Regions from separate parts of the Desulfosporosinus burensis genome, predicted to be linked through region 3. Evidence: a T-box and tRNA genes for the amino acid it is inferred to sense, from the RefSeq annotation. Region 3 holds a T-box; the other regions hold tRNA genes.

Region 1 (7,084 bases), on a different contig from region 3:
TCCCTACAACCGTATAAGCCATTTTATTTCCTCCCGTCCTTAAAATTTATTAAGACCTCTCTGTCGAATAGAATTCCATCTTCAGAGAATGAAATACCTGCAATCCTAAATTTAAACCGTGCAATATTCATGCCAACGAGCTCAAATGTCGAAAAGAGGCTGAATCAGTGACTTGTTGTTATACTCGGAGGACAGGCCTTATCATAATGATAACGTCTGTCCTCAATTTCACTTATAATACATTTATATCATTTGAGTCTATGACTAAAAGCCACTAAGTTTCTTACTTCTAAAAGTGCGAGATAAGTGACTCCTAGACCTTAGATAAGTTTAACAACACCTCAAGAGCTACAAACTCTCCTCGATTAAGCGCCCTGTATCATTTTGATAAAATTCTTATCACATTGAACTATCTTTTATCAATTTGATAAGAAAAGAGTAAAGAAAAGCCCCCTCAAGATCCCTAAGCAACCCGTATTTCAATTACTCAATGTTATAACGTGCTAATTTGCGATATAAGGTTGCTACTCCAATTCCTAAGGCCTTGGCCACTTTCTCTTTTCCTCGTACACCAGCTTCCGCAGCTTGGTAACAGCGGAGAATTGTTTCCCGTTCAACATTTTCAAGATTAAACCCATTGAGTTCAGCATGATTCTGATGAGCCGTTTTCAATCTCGGCGATAAATGTTCCTCAGTCAAAGTAGAGCCTTCGGCTAAATTCATAGCATATTCAATCACGTTCTGAAGTTCTCGGACATTGCCTGGCCACGAATAGTCTTGTAACCTCTGCCGAAATCCATCCGTTAAAAACTGAACGTTTTTATTCAGCTGTGGATTGTAACCCTTAATAAAATGCTGACTCAAAATATCCAAGTCTTCTTTTCTATCTCGCAGTGAGATAATCTCAATGGGAATCACATTAATCCTGTAATATAAATCTTCACGAAACTCACCTTTTGCCATCATTTGCTCAAGGTTACGATGCGTTGCGGCGATGACTCGGACGTCTACAGGGATAGGGGTTATCCCCCCAATTCGTTCAATTTGACGTTCTTGAAGCACCCTAAGAATTTTGGCCTGTAAAAATAAGGGCATATCTCCAATTTCATCGAGGAATAGGGTTCCTTTGTTTGCCAATTCAAACTTGCCGATTTTGCCCCCTTTGCGAGCACCCGTAAAGGCCCCATCTTCGTATCCGAAGAGCTCACTTTCCAGCAACATTTCCGGAATCGCTGTACAGTTAATCGCCATAAACATCCCTTGTTGTCTGGGACTGAGATTATGAATGGATCGAGCTAACATTTCTTTACCAGTTCCACTCTCACCCCGAATCAAGACCGTTGATTTCGTGTTAGCTACGACCTTTGCCCGCTCTCGGATTTGGCTTATACTCTGACTATTTCCCAAGATATCTTCGATGGTATAGCCTGCATCTTGTAGTGAGAGTCGGTTAACGATTCGACCGATTTCATCAAGCGGTCGCAAGGTGATGGCAATACTCTTCACCCCGTCTTCACTAGCGATGGGCAGAGCACGCAAAACCATTTGCACCCGATTCTTCTTGGTTTCGACATGAACTTCGCGTTCCACGACTTCGTCCATGTTTTTCCCGGCTTTTAGAATGTCCGAAACAATTTGTGGTGTGAATAAGGATTTTAACTGACTCCGCGGAGTAAGCAGATTAGCACTAAACAAGCGTTTAGCTGCTTGATTATAATGAAGGACATTTCCATCAAGATCCACCGTAAGCAGTCCTTCTTCCAAGCAGTCAATAATGGAGTTGAGATAATGATTCGACGATACTAGACCAGCTAAGAACTCTTGTTCCTTTAACTTTAGAGCAATAGTTTCAGCCATTTTCGTTAAAAAGATGAGGTAGGATTGCTGATTTTCTTGGATGATTTTTGCTTGGGCATCATTAAAGCAGATCAGTCCGATCACGCCCACAGCTTTACCATCCACATTGATCGGGGATACCACTTCATATTTTTCAGAGCAATTTCCTCGAGCCTTACATGGGGCGCAAAGCGGATGGGTTCCCGGCGTTTCTATCACAAACTGATGTCCTGTCCGCAGTACTTCCTGATACACGTATCCCTGCCGGTCCATGGATAGACCTACCCCTTTGTGATACCTTCCTGTTCCAGCAATACGTACCAAATTATGATCCGCTATCTCAATATCGATTTTCACAACAGTGGCAATCGCTTCCGCGATTTGTTGTGCATAATCTCTAACGGCCATAAGTTCAACCATTAAGTTACCCCCATAACTATTATTCTCGTTAAAGTCTTATAATATGACAATATTCCTTTTGATTAGCCTACATTTTCTTAATTCGTTAAGAATTCACTTTATCCTTTAACCGAGTTTCATTTTACTAATGTTTGCAGATAGACGTAGCCTAACATTAAAAAGTTCACAAAGATCATAATAGGAGCACCTATAACGAACTTCTTGTGCTGGGTCTTATGACGAAAGAACTTCATCCCAGCAAAAAGTCCGATGCCTCCCAGGACAAATCCCATAAGCAGTAGATTGAACTCCTGTATCCTCCACTGCCCTAACTTAGCCAGACGTTTATCTCTGCCCATTGCAATAAAAACGTAAATATTCCAAATCAAGTAGGCCCCCAGAAAAAATTCAATACTCATCGCTCTAGTCCTCCTTATTATTTTATACTCCATTCCAGCGCTTAAAGAGTGTGTTTTCTATGCCAAACTGATCTAAGGTTTTCCCAACGACATGATTCACTAAATCTTGTATCTCTTTCGGTTGGTGGTAAAACCCTGGCGAAGCCGGCATTATCGTCGCACCCGCCCGCGCCAGCCGTAACATATTCTCTAAGTGAATAATATTATAAGGCATTTCGCGCGGAACCACGACAAGAGGGCATCGCTCCTTTAATGTCACTTGAGCCGCTCGTGCCAAAAGATGGTCCCCCGTCCCCGTGGCCATTAAGCCCAAAGTGTTCATTGAACAGGGAATCACGACCATCCCAGCCGTACGATAAGAGCCGCTGGCCAGCGATGAAAAGAGGTTATCGTTCTCATGGATACGAACATTCTCTGGGAAGGCAGACCGTTCAATTCCGGTTTCATAGGCAAGTACCTTTTCTCCCGTTAACGTCATGATCAATTCAACCTGCCAATCCATCGACGCCAGAACATTCATGAGTGTGGTCGCATATATTGAACCGCTTGCCCCTGTAATCCCAATAATTAATCGTCTTTGCACTGGGCACCTCCAACATTTATTTCATACGCTTTTCGCTGCCATCTACAGCGTCCCTTATCATTTATTCGCTATCGCAGAAAAATCCTTGTTTTCGAGAACAGAGAGCTTATCCTTTCGAATCATACTGATGCCTAAAAAGATGACTACAGCGCCTAAGACTTGCATAAGGTGAATCTGTTCCTTTATAAGAATAGCCGCCGCAACCACAGCAACCGCTGGCACAGCATACATATAAGCCATTACACGATTAGCTCCTATTCGGTTAATTGCGTGATACCAAACAACAAGCCCGAACGCAGTCACTAGAACAATGGAGTAAAGCATAGAGCCCCAGGCTGCAGAGGGTATCTCTGACCAAGTTATCGCTAGCACCCCTTTTGCTCCGATGACCAGGAAAAATATCATTCCAAATAATGAAGCATACGTCATCGTCTTAAGCGCTGAATACCTGCGCAACATGCGTTTAGCGAGCACTGGATATAATCCCCAGACACTTGATGCCAAAATGGCGATCAGATCTCCACGAATCACATCCCAGCCTATTGCCAATTTATTAGTCCCAAAGAGCAAGACAAAGACAACTCCTAAGAGAGCTAAAGCGCTTCCCCACCTCCCCCTTGAGCCTAATCGTTCTTGTCCTGCGAGCCAGGCGAAAATTGCCGTAAACACTGGCGAGATTGCAAGCATTAAAGAGGCATTGGTAGCCGTAGCGTATTTTACAGACGCCATAAACAAGGTTTGGTAAATCGTAATGCCTATCAGTCCGAGCATCGCCAATTCCCAGAAATCCTTTAACTGGATACGCAAGTCTTTTTCCAAAACATATAACAAAAGAAACAGCAGAGGTGTTGCCCCCACAAAACGAACAACATTAAAGGTCAAAGGATCAAAACCAACCATTCCCCATTTTCCAACAGTGTAATTTGCCCCCCAGACCAAGACAACGCCCCAAAGTACCCACTCTGGAAAATCCTTTTTCGTAGTCATTAGTTTCCCTCTTTCTCCCTCACCCATACAAAAGACCCCTAGCATCGTTTTAAAGGTAGGAGCCTTTCATTATTTCGTATAATTAAATATTGTATCATAGAAAAATCCCTCAGAGAATATAAAATGCTCAGCGAGGTTTCAAAGCCTCTCGACCGCATCATAAATGAAAAGGAAGAAAACTTTGATATTCTAGGGTTTCTTCCTTTTCATGTTAGTCTATTTTACAAGCCTGTTCATTACAGAGCATATTAAAATAGGCAATGGACTCCAGGTCATCGTTCAAAGCATTTGAACCGAATGCACCTAAAGCCTCGTATTCAGGACCGCTTCCTTTTCCTCAGAGTGTCACAACACGTGAATAGATGTATACAATATGACAATTTCTCAGTATACAAAAGTACGCTGCCCAACAATTGTCGATTCTTAAACGGTAGCAACACAAAAAGGAATTAATTAATGATTGACAAACTATCTATCTTCTCATATAATAACGTTTGTTACGCGGTCGTGGCGGAACTGGCAGACGCGCTAGATTCAGGTTCTAGTGCTCGCAAGGGCATGGAGGTTCAAGTCCTCTCGACCGCACCACTTAGAAACATAAGGCCTTCGGGCCTTTTTTCTTTTGCCTTTGTTGACTTTTCTAAACCGTGAATAGTCAACAAAAAGTCAACAAAATAATATGAGTGCTTTTTTAGGGCATATTGATCCAGACTACTAGATGCATAATGTGGTACTTTAAGTGAACTAAAAGCAAATCTTTTTATCACACAGTGCTCATCAGTATACCGTATTGCTCTATAACTTTGTAATTTCAGTTATAAGAATCGGGCATGGAAAAAAGCACCTTCTCAGATGCTTTACTAAAATATTCTTCAATTTACTTATTTTCAATGACTTGCAAAATACACTTCTTCAACGGTTGTAAATCTTTGTTAACAGCAATTATTGTAGCTTCTAATAAAGTTTCTTTCTCAATTAAAGACCAGTTGATTATATAATTACAGTTCATAGCCAATTCTCGAATAAACTCTCGAATGCTTCGACCATTACCTTCTCTAAATGGATGTATCATATTTAGTTCAGACATGTAATAAGCTACCTTCTGAGAAAATTCCTCCGGATTCAAACTTACTAAATATCTGTCCTTTGCTAGGTTACTAAATGTAGAATTTAAGTTTTCCTCAATAAACTGGCTTTTACAGAAAAATGTAGAACCCTTCTCAATATTCTCAGTCCTTAATTTGCCAGCAAAAGGATAGATGTCTTGAAAGATATACCCATGTATTCTTTTTAAGTGGGTGCTTCCAAATCTACCTTTCACTATCTGTTCTTTTTCAAGCTGGTATTGCCGAAGCATTGTCATATCAGCTTCATATTCAGCTAAGGCATTTGCATCCTTAATGTTTTCTTTATTAATCAATACATCAAAATCTTTATAGTAATAGACAGACCGGCTAATTTCTTTAGAATCGTACTTTGAAAAGCCACTGCCACTTTTCATTTTAGCGTCCAAATTTAGAAGCGTGCCTAGCCTTTATGCCTGCGACAGCTTCCCCACTGCTGATCTTATCTTCGAGGTACCGTTTTCCGATTGCCTGCGCATGTGTACTTGCCTTTAATCCTTCAAAAGCCATCGATGCCCTTACACCAGAAATCACCCGATTATTCGTTGCCGCTCTTGGAGTTTTCCTTGCCAATACAATCACCTCTTGATACTATTATATGCAATTTTAAGCTCAAAGACAATTTAGTCGGAATACTTTCTATAAGATATTCAGACCAATCTTTATCGACTGCCCCATAGTCTATAGCTACTTAATTCTCTTACCGATTTTTGTTACGACGTGCAAAATCTTCATCCATCTCCGCTTTCCAACTATCAGCAATGGGTCTGTTAGCCCGAATTTCGCTGACGACATGGCTAACTGCTACGTAATTCAGCCTCGTACCCTCACCATCAGTGCTGATAGTTCGCAGCTCTATCAGCACTGATCCCAACCTTTGCAGCTGCAGAAACGGCATCAATATTGGCTCCCAAGAAAATGACTTCCCATCCGTATTTTTCTTTCTGCCGTTCAACCATTTTCTTGATTGCTGCAGGGGTGTACTCACGACTGGCATTTTCCATACCATCGGTTGTGATCACCATCACCACCTTGTCCGCTCGTTGGTCCTTGCTAGTATGCCGCTGTACGTTGCTAATCTTATGAATGGTCTTTCCGATAGCATCCAGGAGTGCAGTGCTACCGCCAACATAGTATTCTTTCTCTGTCATCGGGTGGATGCCCTTGCTGTTGATTCGATCATGGAGAAGTTCGTCGCTATCATCGAACAGCACCGTCGTGACAATCGCTTCACCAGGCTCCTTCTGCTGTTTACTAAGCAGGGCATTGTAGCCACCGATGGTGTCGCTCTCTAGCCCTGACATGGAACCGCTCTTATCCAGGATAAAGACCAATTCAGTTATGTTTGTTGTCATTTTGTTATCCCCTTTTCTTCCTTGATGATTAAAGGATAACAAAGTTAGAAGGCTAATAGGTCGCTTTCAAAACGACAATTAGCCTCCGATCAAAACTTGGTCAAAAGCAAACAAGGCTTCGTTGACCTCAAAGATGTTGTAATTGCCTTCGTCGATGAAGTACTCGATGATGAGATCAAACTTGTTGCTACGCGACAAAGTGTAGCCGGCTTTACCCAGTAGATCATGGGTTTCGTCCAAATTGAGCTCGAGAGCGATGGCAAAAGCTATCGCTGTAACCCTGCTAGGGTTATAACCTTTTCCGCTGCGGATTTTGGAAAAGAGCTTGCGGTCGATATTGGCTCGTTTATAGGTTTCTACATCGGTCAAGCCCTTCTCATC
Region 2 (7,084 bases), on a different contig from region 3:
TACGGCGTGGATAAAGTATGTCAAATCATCACTTTTGGAACGATGGGGGCTAAAGCAGCTATCCGAGATGGAGGGCGAGTTTTGGGGATCCCTTTATTTCGGGTCGATAAAGTGGCCAAAGCAATTCCTTCGGACTTAGGGATGACTTTAGAGAAGGCCTTAAGTGTATCTCCTGATTTGGCCAGGATGGTCGAAGAAGATGAAGAGATTAAACGACTTTACACGTTAGCAAGATCTCTCGAAGGAATGACCCGACACGCTTCCACGCATGCCGCAGGGATTGTAATTGCTAAGGAACCTCTTATGAATTATCTTCCGTTGCAAAGAACTTCAGAGGACTTTGTCATGACTCAATTTCCAATGAAAGCTGTTGAGGAGATTGGGCTTCTAAAAATGGATTTTCTGGGTTTGCGAAACTTAACGATATTGCAAGAAGCTGTGCGACGGATCGAGGAAACTAAAGGAATCAAGCTTGATCTGGAAACCTTGCCCTTGGATGATACGAAGACATATACGCTTTTGGCGTCGGGTAATAGCACGGGCATCTTTCAGCTGGAAAGCGGTGGTATGCGGGCGATCCTTAAGGACCTTAAGCCCTCCTGTTTTGAAGATATTATTGCTGTCGTAGCTCTATATCGGCCTGGCCCGATGGAACAGATCCCGGAATTTATCCGCCGCAAACAAGGTGGAAACATTACTTATCTGCACCCTAAGTTAGAACCTATTCTTAAATCAACCTACGGGGTTATTGTCTATCAGGAACAAGTCATGCAAATTGCCCGTGATCTTGGCGGTTATTCACTGGGTCGAGCGGATCTTCTCCGTCGGGCGATGGGGAAAAAGAAAAAAGAAATCATGGCAGAGGAACGTCAGAACTTTATTCATGGGTTACAAGCTGAAGACGGACGTTGGATTATCTCAGGGGCACTGCGGATCGGATTGACTCTTAAAGATGCGGAAGAAATCTTCGATCTAATGGCCAAGTTTGCCGAATATGGCTTTAATAAAGGACATGCCACTGCTTATGCTGTGATTTCGTATCATACGGCCTATTTAAAAGCAAACTATCCCTTAGAGTTCATGGCGGCGCTTATCAGCACTGTCATGGGATCGTCGGATAAGGTATCCTACTATATTCAGGATGCTCGGGTGAGTGGCATTCAAGTGCTCCCTCCGGATGTTCAGTATAGTCAAGTTGGGTTTTCCATAGAAGAGCAAGCGATTCGTTTTGGATTGGGTGCTATTCGCAATGTAGGAGTCAATGTCGTGGAGAAGATTTTAGAAGCACGAAAAGAAGGGCTTTTTAAATCCCTCGATGATTTCTGTATGCGCGTTGACCATAAAGTTTTAAATCGTCGCGTTCTAGAAAGTTTGGTCCGTTCTGGATCATTTAACTCATTCTGTTCACGGGCTCAGGCGATGGCTGTTTTGGACCAAGTGTTAGACAAGGCTTCACGTCGCCAAAAAGATCGGCTTTCAGGCCAGTTTTCACTGTTCGATTTAGATGAAGATATGAATAACGGGATAAGCTTACCTGAAGTCACAGATTTCTTAGATCGCGAGATCCTCGATATGGAGAAGGAATACCTAGGCCTCTATTTAAGCGGGCATCCGCTGTCTTCGGTTTTGCCACAAATTCAGCCGTATATGTCTTCGGATATTCTCACGTGCTTAGAAGGTGAAGAGGAGAAGAAAGTGGCTCTCGGAGGTTTAGTGTCGGGATTTCGGCAGAATGTGACTAAAAAAGGTGAGATGATGGCTAGTTTTGTTCTGGAAGACTTAACTGGAGGGATCGAGGTTTTGGTTTTTCCACGGGTCTATGCGCAAACTGGCTTATTCCGTAATGACCAAGTAGTGGTCGTAGTAGGCAGGTATAATATTCGAGATGAAGAGAAAAAAATCTTTGCCGAAAAAATTACGAGGCTTGAGGACTTAGGACCAGCACAATCCTCTCAACCACCAAGTAGAAATAAATTAAATTTAAGCGTAGAACCTCATGCAAATGGTCACGGTAAGACGTGTAAGACAGTAGGAAAGCGTCTTTTTCTAAGATTTACAAACGAGCAAAGTGAGCTTATGCCAGTGGTGTTGGGGCTATTAAAGCGTTTTCCGGGTAATCAACCGGTGTATTTTTACTTTGAGGAGACACAAAAAGTCCTGGAAGTAAAGCGAGAGTTTTGGGTTAATGATGGGGATGAGCTGAAGAACGCACTCCAAGAAGTGATTGATCTAAGGAATGTGGTCTGGAAACCTGCTAAAAATTATGCCTAAAGAATAGTTTGCTTGCAGGAATCTTGGCTTTTAAGGCGAACCCATGAGAATATCCCTAATTGAAAAGGAGAGACAACGTGCGTATTGCGATTTATCCGGGAACCTTCGATCCGGTAACCAATGGTCATCTCGATATATTAGTTCGGGCCAAAGAATTGTTTGATGAGGTTTGTATTGCGGTTGCTACTGATAGTAAAAAGACTCCCTTGTTTACTCAACAAGAGAGAATGGCACTTCTTATAGAAGCTACAAAAGACATGCCGAATGTTAGTGTCCGTGTTTTTGAGGGACTAACGGTCGAATTTGCTCGACAATGTGGTGCAATAGCTATTCTTCGAGGGCTGCGCGCCTTATCTGATTTTGAATACGAATTCCAACTCGCTTTAATGAACAAAAAGATTGCACCGGATATTGAAACGATTTTCCTGATGACTCAGAGCGAATTCTCCTTTATAAGCTCAAGTGCGATCAAGTGGGCTTCCAGTTTGCATGCTAGTGTCTCAGATTTTGTACCTGAGCATGTAGAAAAGGCTTTGATAGCCAAGAATCCCAGATCACGATCTACCCTGAATGGTGCGGAATAGAGTGCGTTTCTTGCACAATTAATTGGGCTATGGTATCATAAATCGATTTAATAAGGGGGATTTTCAAATGTGGACCGTGATTTATATTGCTCCCAATAAGTTAATAGCCGAAAAGTATAAAAAAATCCTCACGGATGAAGGGATGCTTGTTCAGCTTCGCCCAATTGGTTCTGCACATCTCGGTGAACATGCTTCAGTGGAAATTCTGGTACCAGAATCGGAAGCCGAAGAAGCGCACGAAATAATAACTAGCGCCATGGGGAGCTAATTATGTTTAAGGATATTTTTAGAAAAACAAAGTACGTTACCATACGATCAACATCGCCGGAACAACGAAGACCTTCTGACGTTTCTCCAGCTGAAGAAGCCATACAAGTGAGCAAAAAAGAAGTACCCGATGGTCTATGGGTTAAATGCCCGGAGTGCGGGGAAGTTCTCTTTAATAAAAATCTCGAGGAAAACGCGCGAGTGTGTACGACCTGTGAGTACCATTTTCGGATTTCAGGTAGAGATCGCTTAGCCTTACTGGTGGATGAAAACAGTTTCGAAGAGTGGGATGCGGGATTACTCACCCAAGATTCTTTGGAATTTCCCGGTTATCAAGAAAAGCTCCTTGAGGCTCAGGAAAAATCCGGTATGACGGAAGGGGTACTTACAGGTCGCGCTAAAATTGAAGGGGTTCCTTTTGTCATCGCTTTTAATGAAGCAAGTTTTATGATGGGCAGTATGGGTTCTGTCGTAGGGGAAAAAATTACCCGTGCAATTGAACGAGCGATCGAATTGCGCTTGCCAGTCGTTATATTTTCCACGTCGGGTGGTGCTCGGATGCAAGAGGGAATTCTGTCACTGTATCAGATGGCCAAGACGAGTGCAGCTTTGGGAAAATTAGCGGAGAGCCACTTGCTGTATATTTCTGTGCTCACAGATCCTACCTTTGGTGGGGTGACGGCCAGCTACGCTTCGCTGGGGGATATTTTGATTGCTGAACCTAATGCCTTGATAGGATTTACGGGACCTCGTGTCATCAAACAGACCATGAGGCAAGAACTTCCGGCAGGAGCACAGACGGCTGAGTTTAACCAAGCCCATGGTCTAATCGATCTGATTGTGGCGCGTACTCAGATGCGGACTGTTTTAGCACGCTTACTGCGGTACCATCAGGAGGGGGCTCAGTATGGCGCAACTGTTTGAATTTGAAAAACCGATTGCGGAACTAGAACAGAAAATCTCGGAACTCCAGAAGTTTTCCGCGGACAAGGGAATTGACCTTTCTCAAGAAGTGGTTACCCTTGAAAAGAAAGCAGCTCTTCTGAAGAAGGAGATTTACGGAAGCCTAGAACCCTGGCAAAAAGTCCAAATTGCCAGACATTCCGAGCGTCCGAACTTTTATGATTATGCTCCCCTGTTGTTTGAGGATTTCATAGAACTAAAAGGGGATCGACTTTTTGCAGATGATCTCTCGATTGCTGGCGGGATCGCTCTTTTCCACGGAATTGCGGTGACCGCGATCGCTCAGGTTAAGGGTAAAGATACAAAGGAGAATATTAAGCGCAATTTCGGCATGCCTCATCCCGAAGGATATCGCAAAGCGGTGCGCTTGATGGATCAGGCTGAAAAGTTCGGGCGTCCGATTTTGACGTTTATTGACACACCTGGTGCCGCCTGTGACTTAGGGGCCGAGGAACGAGGGCAGGGTGAGGCTATTGCCCGATGCCTACTCGCCATGTCAGGTTATCACGTCCCCGTGATCAGTACCGTCATCGGTGAAGGTGGAAGTGGCGGGGCTCTTGCGCTTGGGGTGGGCAACGTCGTCTTGATGCTTGAGAATTCCTTTTACTCCGTGATTGCCCCAGAAAGCTGTGCCTCGATTCTCTGGAAGGACACGTCTAAGGCTAAGGAAGCAGCCGCCGCTCTTAAGTTTACAGCACAAGATTTGTTGAGACTTGGAGTAGCGGATGAATTAGTACGTGAGCCACAGGGTGGGGCTCATAATAACCTAAATCAAACCGCAGAAGAGTTATCTCAGGTCATTTCCAAGTATCTCGTGCGTCTGCGCTTGGAAAGTCCCGAAGCACTACGGGAAAAGCGATATCAGAAATTGCGGGCCATTGGAGTTTTCCAAGAAACGGCGGATATTAATTTGGCGAAAAAGCTTGACTAAGACTTGAGTTTAGTGTTATTATAACTAGGCCGTCATGATTCATCTGACGGAATTATATCTGGGCGAGTGGCGGAATGGCAGACGCGTCGGTCTCAAAATCCGATATATGTGAGTATGTGGGGGTTCAAGTCCCCCCTCGCCCACCACAATGAACTTGTAGAAGAGCCTGTGAAGGCTCTTTTTTGATATATCAGAAATTTAAATTTTTGGGGTACCAGAGGGTACCCTCTTTACTTGTGGTATGAAATCCCATTTAAGCTATACAGGTGCTTTCCAGGGTAAAATAGGGACTAAGTTTATAAAAACGGCAGTACTCGGAGCACCAATACGTTGAATGGCAATTGACTGGAAAAGGTAGCCTGACAGTAATTTGTAAAACAATTAGAAAAGACGAATGGCTCATAAACATAACCCAAGAAGCACCTCGAACGTTTGTTAGAAATTAGCAGATATGATATAGTTAACGGTGAAAGATTGGGGGTTTTCAGGATGCCACGGATGGTGATATTAGACGGAAACAGCCTTGCAAATCGCGCATTTTATGCTCTCCCGCCGCTAACCACGGCCGATGGGCGACCAACGAATGTTTTGCATGGTTTTCTAACTATGCTCTTTAGATTGGAACATGAGCAACATCCAGATTACTGGGTGGTAGCTTTCGATAAAACAAAGGCAACGGTTCGGATTGAACAGTATGCGGGGTATAAAGCGCAACGCAAAGAAACCCCGGAGGGACTGCGCCCTCAATTTGATTACCTCAAAGAAATATTAACGGAAATGGAAGTCCCTATGCTTGAGCTAGCGGGCTATGAAGCAGATGACCTGATTGCCGCTATAACCAAACAAGCGGAAGCACAGGGAATGGAAATTCAGATTTATACAGGGGATAAAGATGCCCTGCAACTCATTTCACCCAGGACGAATATTTTCCTGACCAAAAAAGGAATCAGTGAAGTCGAACGTTACGATGAAACGACCTTATGGGAACGTTACCAACTACGTCCCCCTCAAATCATTGATCTTAAGGGTCTAATGGGTGACACCTCCGATAATATCCCTGGGGTTCCAGGAATCGGAGAGAAAACCGCGCTAAAATTACTCTGGGAATTTGAAACGGTTGAGGGTGTTTTAGCGAATGTTGATAAAGTATCCGGTAAAAAAGTACAGAGTAATTTGAGGGACTATACAGATCAGGCAATCCTGAGCAAAAAGCTAGCGACGATGCTGACAGAGGTTCCGATGGCGTTTTCTAGCGACGATTTTATTTATCGCCGCTCAAAAGCTGCTAAAGTGCTTCCCGTCTTGCAAAAATATGATCTGAAGAATGTGACTCGTTTGTGGCATGAACGTCATAAAGACGACGAAGGTCCTCTAAGTGAAAGCCCAGAAGCATTGTTAGAAAATTGGCCAGAACGCACCTTGACAGAAGAGGGCTGGCTTGCTCAGATCGGAGAGTGGCAGTCCAAGAATATTCCACTCACGTTAGCCTGTCGTTATGAGGGAACAGGTTTACAAGGGGGTCGCTGGTTAGAATGGGGAGTGGCTACCCAAGGTGAGACATTTACACTGACTCGTAAGGATGCGTCTCCGAGAGTTTTTGAAGCGTGGCTGAAATTGATGGGAAGTAACCAAGTTCCTAAGACTTTGGCGGACAGTAAAACCGTTGCTTTATTACTTGCTAACGAAGGTGTGACCATGAAGGGATTAGCCCTAGATCTAAGCTTAGCTTCCTATCTTATTCAATCCTCGCGACCGAAATTCGCGCCCCTTGATTTAGTTAAAGAATATGTTCCGAATCAAGCAGTTTTCGAAACTATTGCAGAAGAAGCGGCAGCCTTAGCTCAAGTCGCTCTTAAGTTTGAAGAAGATATTCAATCACTTGGCCTTTCAGAACTACTGCATAACATCGAAGAACCGTTAAGCTTGGTGCTCGCGCAAGTGGAACGACACGGAATCGCCGTGGACTCCGAGCAATTGACGACCTTTGGCGAAGGGATAAGTCTGACCTTAAGACAGTTAGAACAGGACATTTATGCCCTAGCTGAGGAAACCTTTAACATTAATTCCC
Region 3 (7,084 bases):
CGAGGTGTGGGGAGAGTATCCGGGAATGACTAATTCCGAAGTGCGGGGCGCTTTGGCAAGGTGTGGTTTGACAAGTGAACACATCTCGACCAAAATGATGGTGTTGAGCGGTGGAGAAAATGCTAAAGTCCGGCTCTGTAAGTTGATGCTCAAGGATGTAAACTGGCTGGTTCTCGACGAGCCGACCAATCATTTAGATGTGGATGCTAAAGCAGAACTGAAGAGAGCCATCACGGAGTATAGAGGGACTGTGCTGGTTGTTTCTCACGAACCGGAATTCTACGAAGATTGGGTGACGGATGTGTGGAATTTGGAGGAGTGGACGACTAAAATCGTGTAAGGAGAATCACGGTTATGACGGACTTGAAACGGGTGGCTGCACGGGAAAAACCCCGACTGGGGATTATGGGCGGAACGTTTGATCCGATTCATTACGGGCATTTGGTCGCTGCGGAAATGGCACGCGCCGAGTTTAACTTAAGTAAAGTGCTATTTATTCCGACTGGTATACCCCCTCATAAAAATCGAACGGATATTTCGGCGGGAGAGTTGCGTCTTGAGATGGTCGATTGTGCAATTCATGATAATTCGGATTTCGCTAGTTCTGCCCTTGAAATCGAAAGAGAAGGTCCGTCTTATACAGTCGAGTCGTTACGTATGTTGCGCAAAACTTGGCCAGATTATGAACTGTATTTTATCACGGGGACGGATGCCCTAAGTGAGATCTTTTCCTGGCGAGAAGCTGAGGAAATCTTCACCATGATCCAATTTATTGGTGCGGCGCGACCAGGATTTGATGCAAGTGATTTTCTGCTTAAAGTGCAAGAGGAACATCCTGAAATTTTAGGTAAGATCCATTATCTAGAAGTGCCTGCTTTGGCGATTTCTTCTACCGATATTCGGAGGAGAGTTAAACGAGGAGAACCAATTCGCTACCTTTTGCCTGAGGGCGTTCGTCAACTTATCCAACAACGAGGGCTTTATACTGACGATTAAAATGTTTCGCATACTCTGTTTAGATTTGACCATACTAAAAACGATCAAGTAAATCAATTCAAGCAAGAGGTGACAGTTATCATGACAACAACACTTTATGTCGGAAATCTTCCGTGGAATACTACTGCAGAAGAACTCGGAGAATTCTTTAGCGAGTATGGAGAGGTTGAAAGTAGTCGGATTATTACCGATCGCGAAACCGGTCGTTCCCGTGGATTTGGCTTTATCGAAGTGGGAGAGCCGGATGCAGCGCGTATGGCGGAAGAGCTTAATGGCAAGGATTTTGGTGGCAGGCCACTAACGGTGAATGAAGCAAAACCGAAACAAATGTAATACTACCGTTCCAATCGGGAGACCTCTTCTAAGGGGTCTCCTTTGTTGTGGGAGGGAGTGTCTTAGTCTCTTTTAATCCCACCTTTGCACAGTTATTGATTAATTGATATAATATTTTGAAATAATATTAGAGGAAGAGATAAAGGGGAGCGGGGATACTTGATTTTAGATGTTGAAAAATTATTGGATTTGGCGACTCGTGTTCTTTCAGCGGAACGCTTTGAGCATACATTGAGTGTTGCGGATTGGGCGGAGGAATTAGCCCGGCACCATGGCTTGGATCCTGTTAAGGCCCGTTGTGCGGGGTTAGCCCATGATTTAGCTAAAGAAATCCCTTTGAAAAACCAAATAAGGTTTGCTCGCAGGTGGAAGTTGCTTAATTATCCTGAAGATGAACAATATCCTTATGTTTTGCATGGTCCTGTTGCAGCTTATTGGCTGGAGCATTATTATGGGTTAAAGGATGTTGAAGTCATTGCGGCCGTTGCCAATCATACGTTAGGAAGACCAGGGATGGGCCAATTAGAGATGCTCATCTATAGCGCAGACCTGACGGAAGCTAGCCGCGATTTTCCAAAAGTGGACAATTTACGCCAATCCTTGTATGATGATTTAGGAAAGGGTACGTTAGCCTGTGTTGAACACACTTTGATATACTTAAGGGAAAGCAAACGCCCTATTCATCCCTTAACTCAATTAACCTATGATGATTTACAAAGGAGGCAAACTACTATTGGAACTAGATCTTAAAATGCTTGAAGAAGTGGTTAGTATCGTTGAAGATAAAAAGGGTGGAGATATCTCTCTTTTGAATCTCCAGAAAATCTCAATGGTCACGGATTATTGCATGATTGTGACGGGGAATACAACCACTCAGGTGAAAGCAATCACGAATCATCTTGAAGAGAAGTTGCCAGAGCTGGGCATTCCGGTTATTCATCTCGAAGGATTGCCGACTGCCAAATGGGTTTTGATGGATTGTGGCGGTGATTTGGTGATTCACGTGATGACCCCAGATCAACGTGAATTTTATCAACTTGAACGTCTCTGGAAAGATGCGGAAGTCATTTCTTATGAAACTAGTCAGAATGTATAACTTTTCTGGATAATCAAACACGTCATTGCTACGATAGGGAGTAGTATTGTAGAACCCTCATCAAGAGAGGCGGCGGGAGGTGCAAGTCGCTGTAGGGAACTTCAAGAACTCGCCCTGGAGCTGTGTTCAGGTTACAATGAACACCGGTGCGAGCCGTTAAGATCGTTGAAGCACTTATGAAATTGGGTGGTACCACGGGAGCAAGCCTCCCGTCCCTTTTGGGACGGGAGATTTTTATATTTTCATCTTATGTTTTAATCTGTTACTTATTTGTAAGGGGGCAGGATTTATGCAAGAGAAGTATTCGTTTTCAGAGATCGAATCTAAATGGCAGAAACACTGGTTAGAGGAAAAAGCCTATCAAACAGAGGAGAACCCCTCAAAGCCCAAGTACTATGCCTTGGCTATGTTTCCTTATCCTTCGGGAGATTTACACATGGGGCATGTGCGCAATTATTCCATCTCTGACGTCATTGCTCGTTATAAGCGGATGAGCGGGTATAATGTCCTACACCCGATCGGATGGGATGCTTTTGGTTTGCCTGCGGAAAATGCTGCGATTAAGCATCAAACTCCTCCGGCAGATTGGACCTGGAAAAATATTGCCAACATGAGGCGTCAGCTTCAAGGGATGGGGATTTCCTATGATTGGGATCGAGAAATGGCGACTTGTCACCCGGGGTATTATAAGTGGACTCAGTGGATATTTATAGAGTTTTACAAACATGGATTGGTGTACAAGAAGAAGGCGGCCGTGAATTGGTGTCCTTCATGTGCCACAGTGCTTGCCAATGAACAAGTGGTGGATGGCGGGTGTGAACGGTGTGATACCCTGGTTACGAAGAAGAACTTGGAACAGTGGTTTTTTAAGATTACGGATTATGCGGATGTTTTACTTGAGGATTTGGACAAGTTACCGGGGTGGCCTGAAAAGGTAAAAACCATGCAACGCAACTGGATCGGCCGTTCTGAAGGGGTGGAAGTCCAATTTCCTTTGGAGGAACGTCGGTCGAAGATTTCGGTGTACACCACTCGGGTTGATACCCTTTATGGGGTGAGCTATGTTGTCTTGGCTCCTGAGCATCCCCTTGTTTTGGAGTTAGTAGGTGGAACAGCTTATGAGGCAGATGTGCTGGCTTTTATCGAGAAAATGAATGGTCTCAATGAAATAGCACGTACTTCTACGGATGCAGAAAAAGAAGGGCTATTTATCGGGGCGTACTGTCTTAATCCGCTGAGTGGGAAGAAGGTGCCGATCTGGATAGCGAACTATGTTCTGCTTGAATACGGTACTGGGGCTGTTATGGGTGTTCCAGCCCATGATGAACGGGATTTTGAATTTGCAACCAAGTATGATCTAGACATTAAAACAGTTATTATTCCGACTGAGAGTCTGGCAGAAGCAAAAGATCTGCCTCTTGAAGCTGCTTACACAGGGGACGGTGTCATGGTTAACTCCGACTCGTTTGATGGTCTGAGCAGTGATGAGGGTTGGGATCGAATTGCTGATGAAGCGGAGCGCTTGGGTCTGGGGCAACGGAAGGTTAATTTCCGCTTGCGAGATTGGCTCATTTCTCGTCAACGCTATTGGGGTGCACCGATTCCGATGGTTTATTGTAAAACTTGTGGAACAGTGCCAGTTCCGGAAGATCAGTTGCCGGTGTTACTTCCGCCGATTTCTGTCTTTAAAGCTGGGGAGAATCCACTAGCTTCCTCTAACGCATTTATTGAAACAACCTGTCCGCAATGTGGAGGGCTTGCTCGGCGTGAGACAGACACGATGGATACGTTTGCTTGTTCTTCTTGGTATTTTCTGCGCTATACTGACCCCCGCAATACTGAGGCTGCTTTTGATAAAACAGCGGTGGATCAGTGGATGAATGTCGATCAGTATGTTGGGGGCGTGGAACATGCGATTCTACACCTTTTGTACGCCCGCTTCTTTACCAAGGCTTTGAAGGATTTTGGATACTTGACTGCGGATGAACCCTTCCAGAACTTGCTGACGCAAGGGATGGTTTGTATGGATGGATCTAAAATGTCGAAATCCAAGGGAAATATCGTGAGCCCTGAGGCGATCATCGGCAAATATGGGGCGGATACGGCCCGATTGTTTATTCTGTTTGCTGCTCCTCCTGAGAGAGATCTAGAGTGGAGTGATCAAGGGGTTGAAGGGTGTTATCGTTTCTTTAATCGCATCTGGCGCTTAGTGGCCCAATATGAGCCTCTGATTAAGAAAAGCCAAGGGCTGGGTTCCTCTAAACAAGCGGGCGAATGGGGAGATCTGGACGAAGTTGGCAAAAAGATGCGCCGTCACACCCACTTGGCTACCCAGAGGGTAACGATTGATCTTGGAACACGCTTTAATTTTAACACGGCGATCAGTACCATTATGGAATGGGTTAACGCTTTGTACCTTTATAAAGAACAACCAACAGCAGATGCTGAGGTCGGTCGAGAGGCAGTTGAGAGAATTTTGATACTCCTCGCTCCTTTTGCACCCCATATTACCGAAGAGCTTTGGCAGGAAATTGGACATTCGGAGAGTATTCATAAACAACCTTGGCCAGAAGTGGATGAGGCCGCTCTTGTACAAGATGAAGTGACGGTTATTCTACAAATCAATGGTAAGGTCCGTGACCGAGTTCAAGTGCCTACTGAAATATCAACAGCTGAATTGGAAAAAATTGTGCTGGCTCTGCCTACTGTGAGTGAATGGACTCGGGAAAAGACGATTGTTAAGGTTGTTACGGTTCCGGGTAAGTTAGTTAATATTGTGGTTAAGTAGAGGGGACTTGTGAGGGACTTGTGAGGGACTTGTGTGACACAGCGCTCGGTGCTTACGACGCAGAGCAAACTAACCGTTCAAGCTCCTGGTATGGGGAGCGGGATACATCCTTCGGCGAAAGTATTATTTTAAGAACCCGCCTACGGCGATAATCTCCACTGGAGACTATCGTGCCAGACTCGCCATCCTTGGCTCGGTTGGCGGCAGTGCACATCCCTGTGCACTGTCCCGTATCTGGGGTCGGTCGCTTGAACGGAAGTTTGCTTTTCTGCTTACGTAAAGACGTCGCGCTCGTGTCACACTGCGTCCCTGGCTTGGGTCGGGGAACGGGAGATGGGAGACGGAGGAACGGTGGATTTTGGGGGAGACGGCACATTTCATGTGCACCGTCTTGTTTAGGGCAGGGACGCAAGTTGGGGACGGATCTTGACTTGCATGACTTGCATTCATTGGTGGCGCACGTCCGTTGGCGTGTCACACTGCGTCCTTGGCTTGGGTCGGGGAACGGGAGATGGGAGACGGAGGAACGGTGGATTTTGGGGGAGACGGCACATTTCATGTGCACCGTCTTGGTTTGAGCAGGGACGCAAGTTGGGGACGGATCGGTGCAGATGGTTTGCCTAGATTAATAAGCAAGTTCTTGTCATGTTCGTTTAGAGCATGGCGTTTTTATTTTTAGAGAAGGGTTTTAGCAGGTTGAGAATGGTTAGTTCATTCTGGAATATAGTTTAAGAGATGGGGGTTAGTATTGGTCGACATACAGAAGATAATTGGAAAGATGTGGAATATTGTATTGAAAGCGACATTAAAGGAGTGTTATATTTTTGCAAAAAGTATATGTGCTCGATTCTAGCGTGTTACTGCATGACCCTAATGCAATATTTCTATTCCAAGATAATGAGGTAATCATTCCTTATGTGGTTTTGGAGGAGGTTGAAAGTAAGAAACGTCTTTTAGAGAATGTTGGTCGGGCCGCACGAGAGGCCATTCGTAATCTTGATCGCTTACGGGAGAAGGGTAAGCTTTCCCAAGGGGTTCTTTTGCCGAACGGAGGAACGATTCGGATTGAGTTAAATCACTACTCGCATGAAATTTTGCCAGTAAACTCGAATCTAGCGTTGGCAGATAATCGAATTTTAGCAGTTTCCTTAAGCCTGACGCGTGAAGAACAACGCCCCGTTATCCTAGTTACTAAAGATATTGCCATGCGAGTCAAAGCAGACGCTTTAGGAATCGTAACGGATGATTATTTCAATGATAAAGTAGTTTTGCCTCCGATTATGGAGGAAGTTGTTTTGCTGGAGATTAATGATAGCGAAGTTGCGGCACTTTATCAAAATAAGTATATCCCCTTGCAATCCCCTCTTGCTCCGAACCGTTGCGTGAAAGCTGTTTTAAGTGATGACAGCGTCTTACCACTCGTTTCTTCTCCGAATGGGAAAAGATTAGTTTATCGTATGGGAAAGAGTCTTGCCCCTTGGGATATAAGACCCAGGAATTTGGAACAATCTTGGACTTTGGAAATGCTCAACGATCCAGAAATCAAGTTAGTCAATCTAATGGGGCCAGCAGGCACGGGGAAGACGTTACTTGCTTTAGCGAGTGGCCTAGAACAAACGGTTCATTCCGAAGTTTATGTTAGAATGCTTTGTGCTCGGCCGATCGTTCCTTTTGGTAAGGATATTGGATTTTTGCCTGGGGAGAAGGACCAGAAGATTCGACCCTATATGCAACCAATTTATGATAACCTTGAGTTTTTACTTCGGTCGCGGCGGGAGAAAGAGCGGGAAAGAGGCAGCGAAGCAGTGGTTGACAGTGCAATCGACCTCTTGATTAAGAAAAGGCAGCTCGAAATTGAAGTGCTCACCTAT

What was found. The T-box of region 3 lies ahead of leuS (leucine--tRNA ligase). A T-box ahead of a tRNA ligase gene usually reads a tRNA of that ligase, here a tRNA-Leu.
Region 1: it encodes a tRNA-Leu, which carries the amino acid that the T-box ahead of leuS (leucine--tRNA ligase) is inferred to sense. The anticodon was not compared.
Region 2: it encodes a tRNA-Leu, which carries the amino acid that the T-box ahead of leuS (leucine--tRNA ligase) is inferred to sense. The anticodon was not compared.

Annotation. Positions count from the first base shown of each region.
Region 1 is NZ_BAAHYN010000006.1:122,549-129,632, reverse strand. It holds gene xdhA (xanthine dehydrogenase molybdenum-binding subunit XdhA) at 1-22, opposite strand, end outside; gene ACYQ3Q_RS12130 (sigma-54 interaction domain-containing protein) at 484-2,256, opposite strand; gene ACYQ3Q_RS12125 (DUF1294 domain-containing protein) at 2,373-2,654, opposite strand; gene ACYQ3Q_RS12120 (UbiX family flavin prenyltransferase) at 2,677-3,237, opposite strand; gene ACYQ3Q_RS12115 (DMT family transporter) at 3,295-4,224, opposite strand; partial or broken gene ACYQ3Q_RS12110 (aldehyde ferredoxin oxidoreductase C-terminal domain-containing protein) at 4,436-4,543, opposite strand; tRNA gene ACYQ3Q_RS12105 (tRNA-Leu) at 4,726-4,812, shown strand; gene ACYQ3Q_RS12100 (Fic/DOC family protein) at 5,102-5,725, opposite strand; gene ACYQ3Q_RS12095 (antitoxin VbhA family protein) at 5,727-5,921, opposite strand; gene ACYQ3Q_RS12090 (vWA domain-containing protein) at 6,182-6,703, opposite strand; gene ACYQ3Q_RS12085 (macro domain-containing protein) at 6,782-7,084, opposite strand, start outside.
Region 2 is NZ_BAAHYN010000002.1:55,294-62,377, reverse strand. It holds gene ACYQ3Q_RS03325 (DNA polymerase III subunit alpha) at 1-2,271, shown strand, start outside; gene coaD (pantetheine-phosphate adenylyltransferase) at 2,349-2,855, shown strand; gene ACYQ3Q_RS03315 (putative signal transducing protein) at 2,923-3,123, shown strand; gene accD (acetyl-CoA carboxylase, carboxyltransferase subunit beta) at 3,126-4,046, shown strand; gene ACYQ3Q_RS03305 (acetyl-CoA carboxylase carboxyltransferase subunit alpha) at 4,030-5,016, shown strand; tRNA gene ACYQ3Q_RS03300 (tRNA-Leu) at 5,077-5,162, shown strand; gene polA (DNA polymerase I) at 5,506-7,084, shown strand, end outside.
Region 3 is NZ_BAAHYN010000003.1:387,852-394,935, reverse strand. It holds gene ACYQ3Q_RS07150 (ABC-F family ATP-binding cassette domain-containing protein) at 1-340, shown strand, start outside; gene nadD (nicotinate-nucleotide adenylyltransferase) at 355-996, shown strand; gene ACYQ3Q_RS07140 (RNA recognition motif domain-containing protein) at 1,078-1,329, shown strand; gene yqeK (bis(5'-nucleosyl)-tetraphosphatase (symmetrical) YqeK) at 1,489-2,079, shown strand; gene rsfS (ribosome silencing factor) at 2,063-2,425, shown strand; T-box leader at 2,447-2,645, shown strand; gene leuS (leucine--tRNA ligase) at 2,715-5,213, shown strand; gene ACYQ3Q_RS07120 (hypothetical protein) at 5,384-5,791, shown strand; gene ACYQ3Q_RS07115 (PhoH family protein) at 6,038-7,084, shown strand, end outside.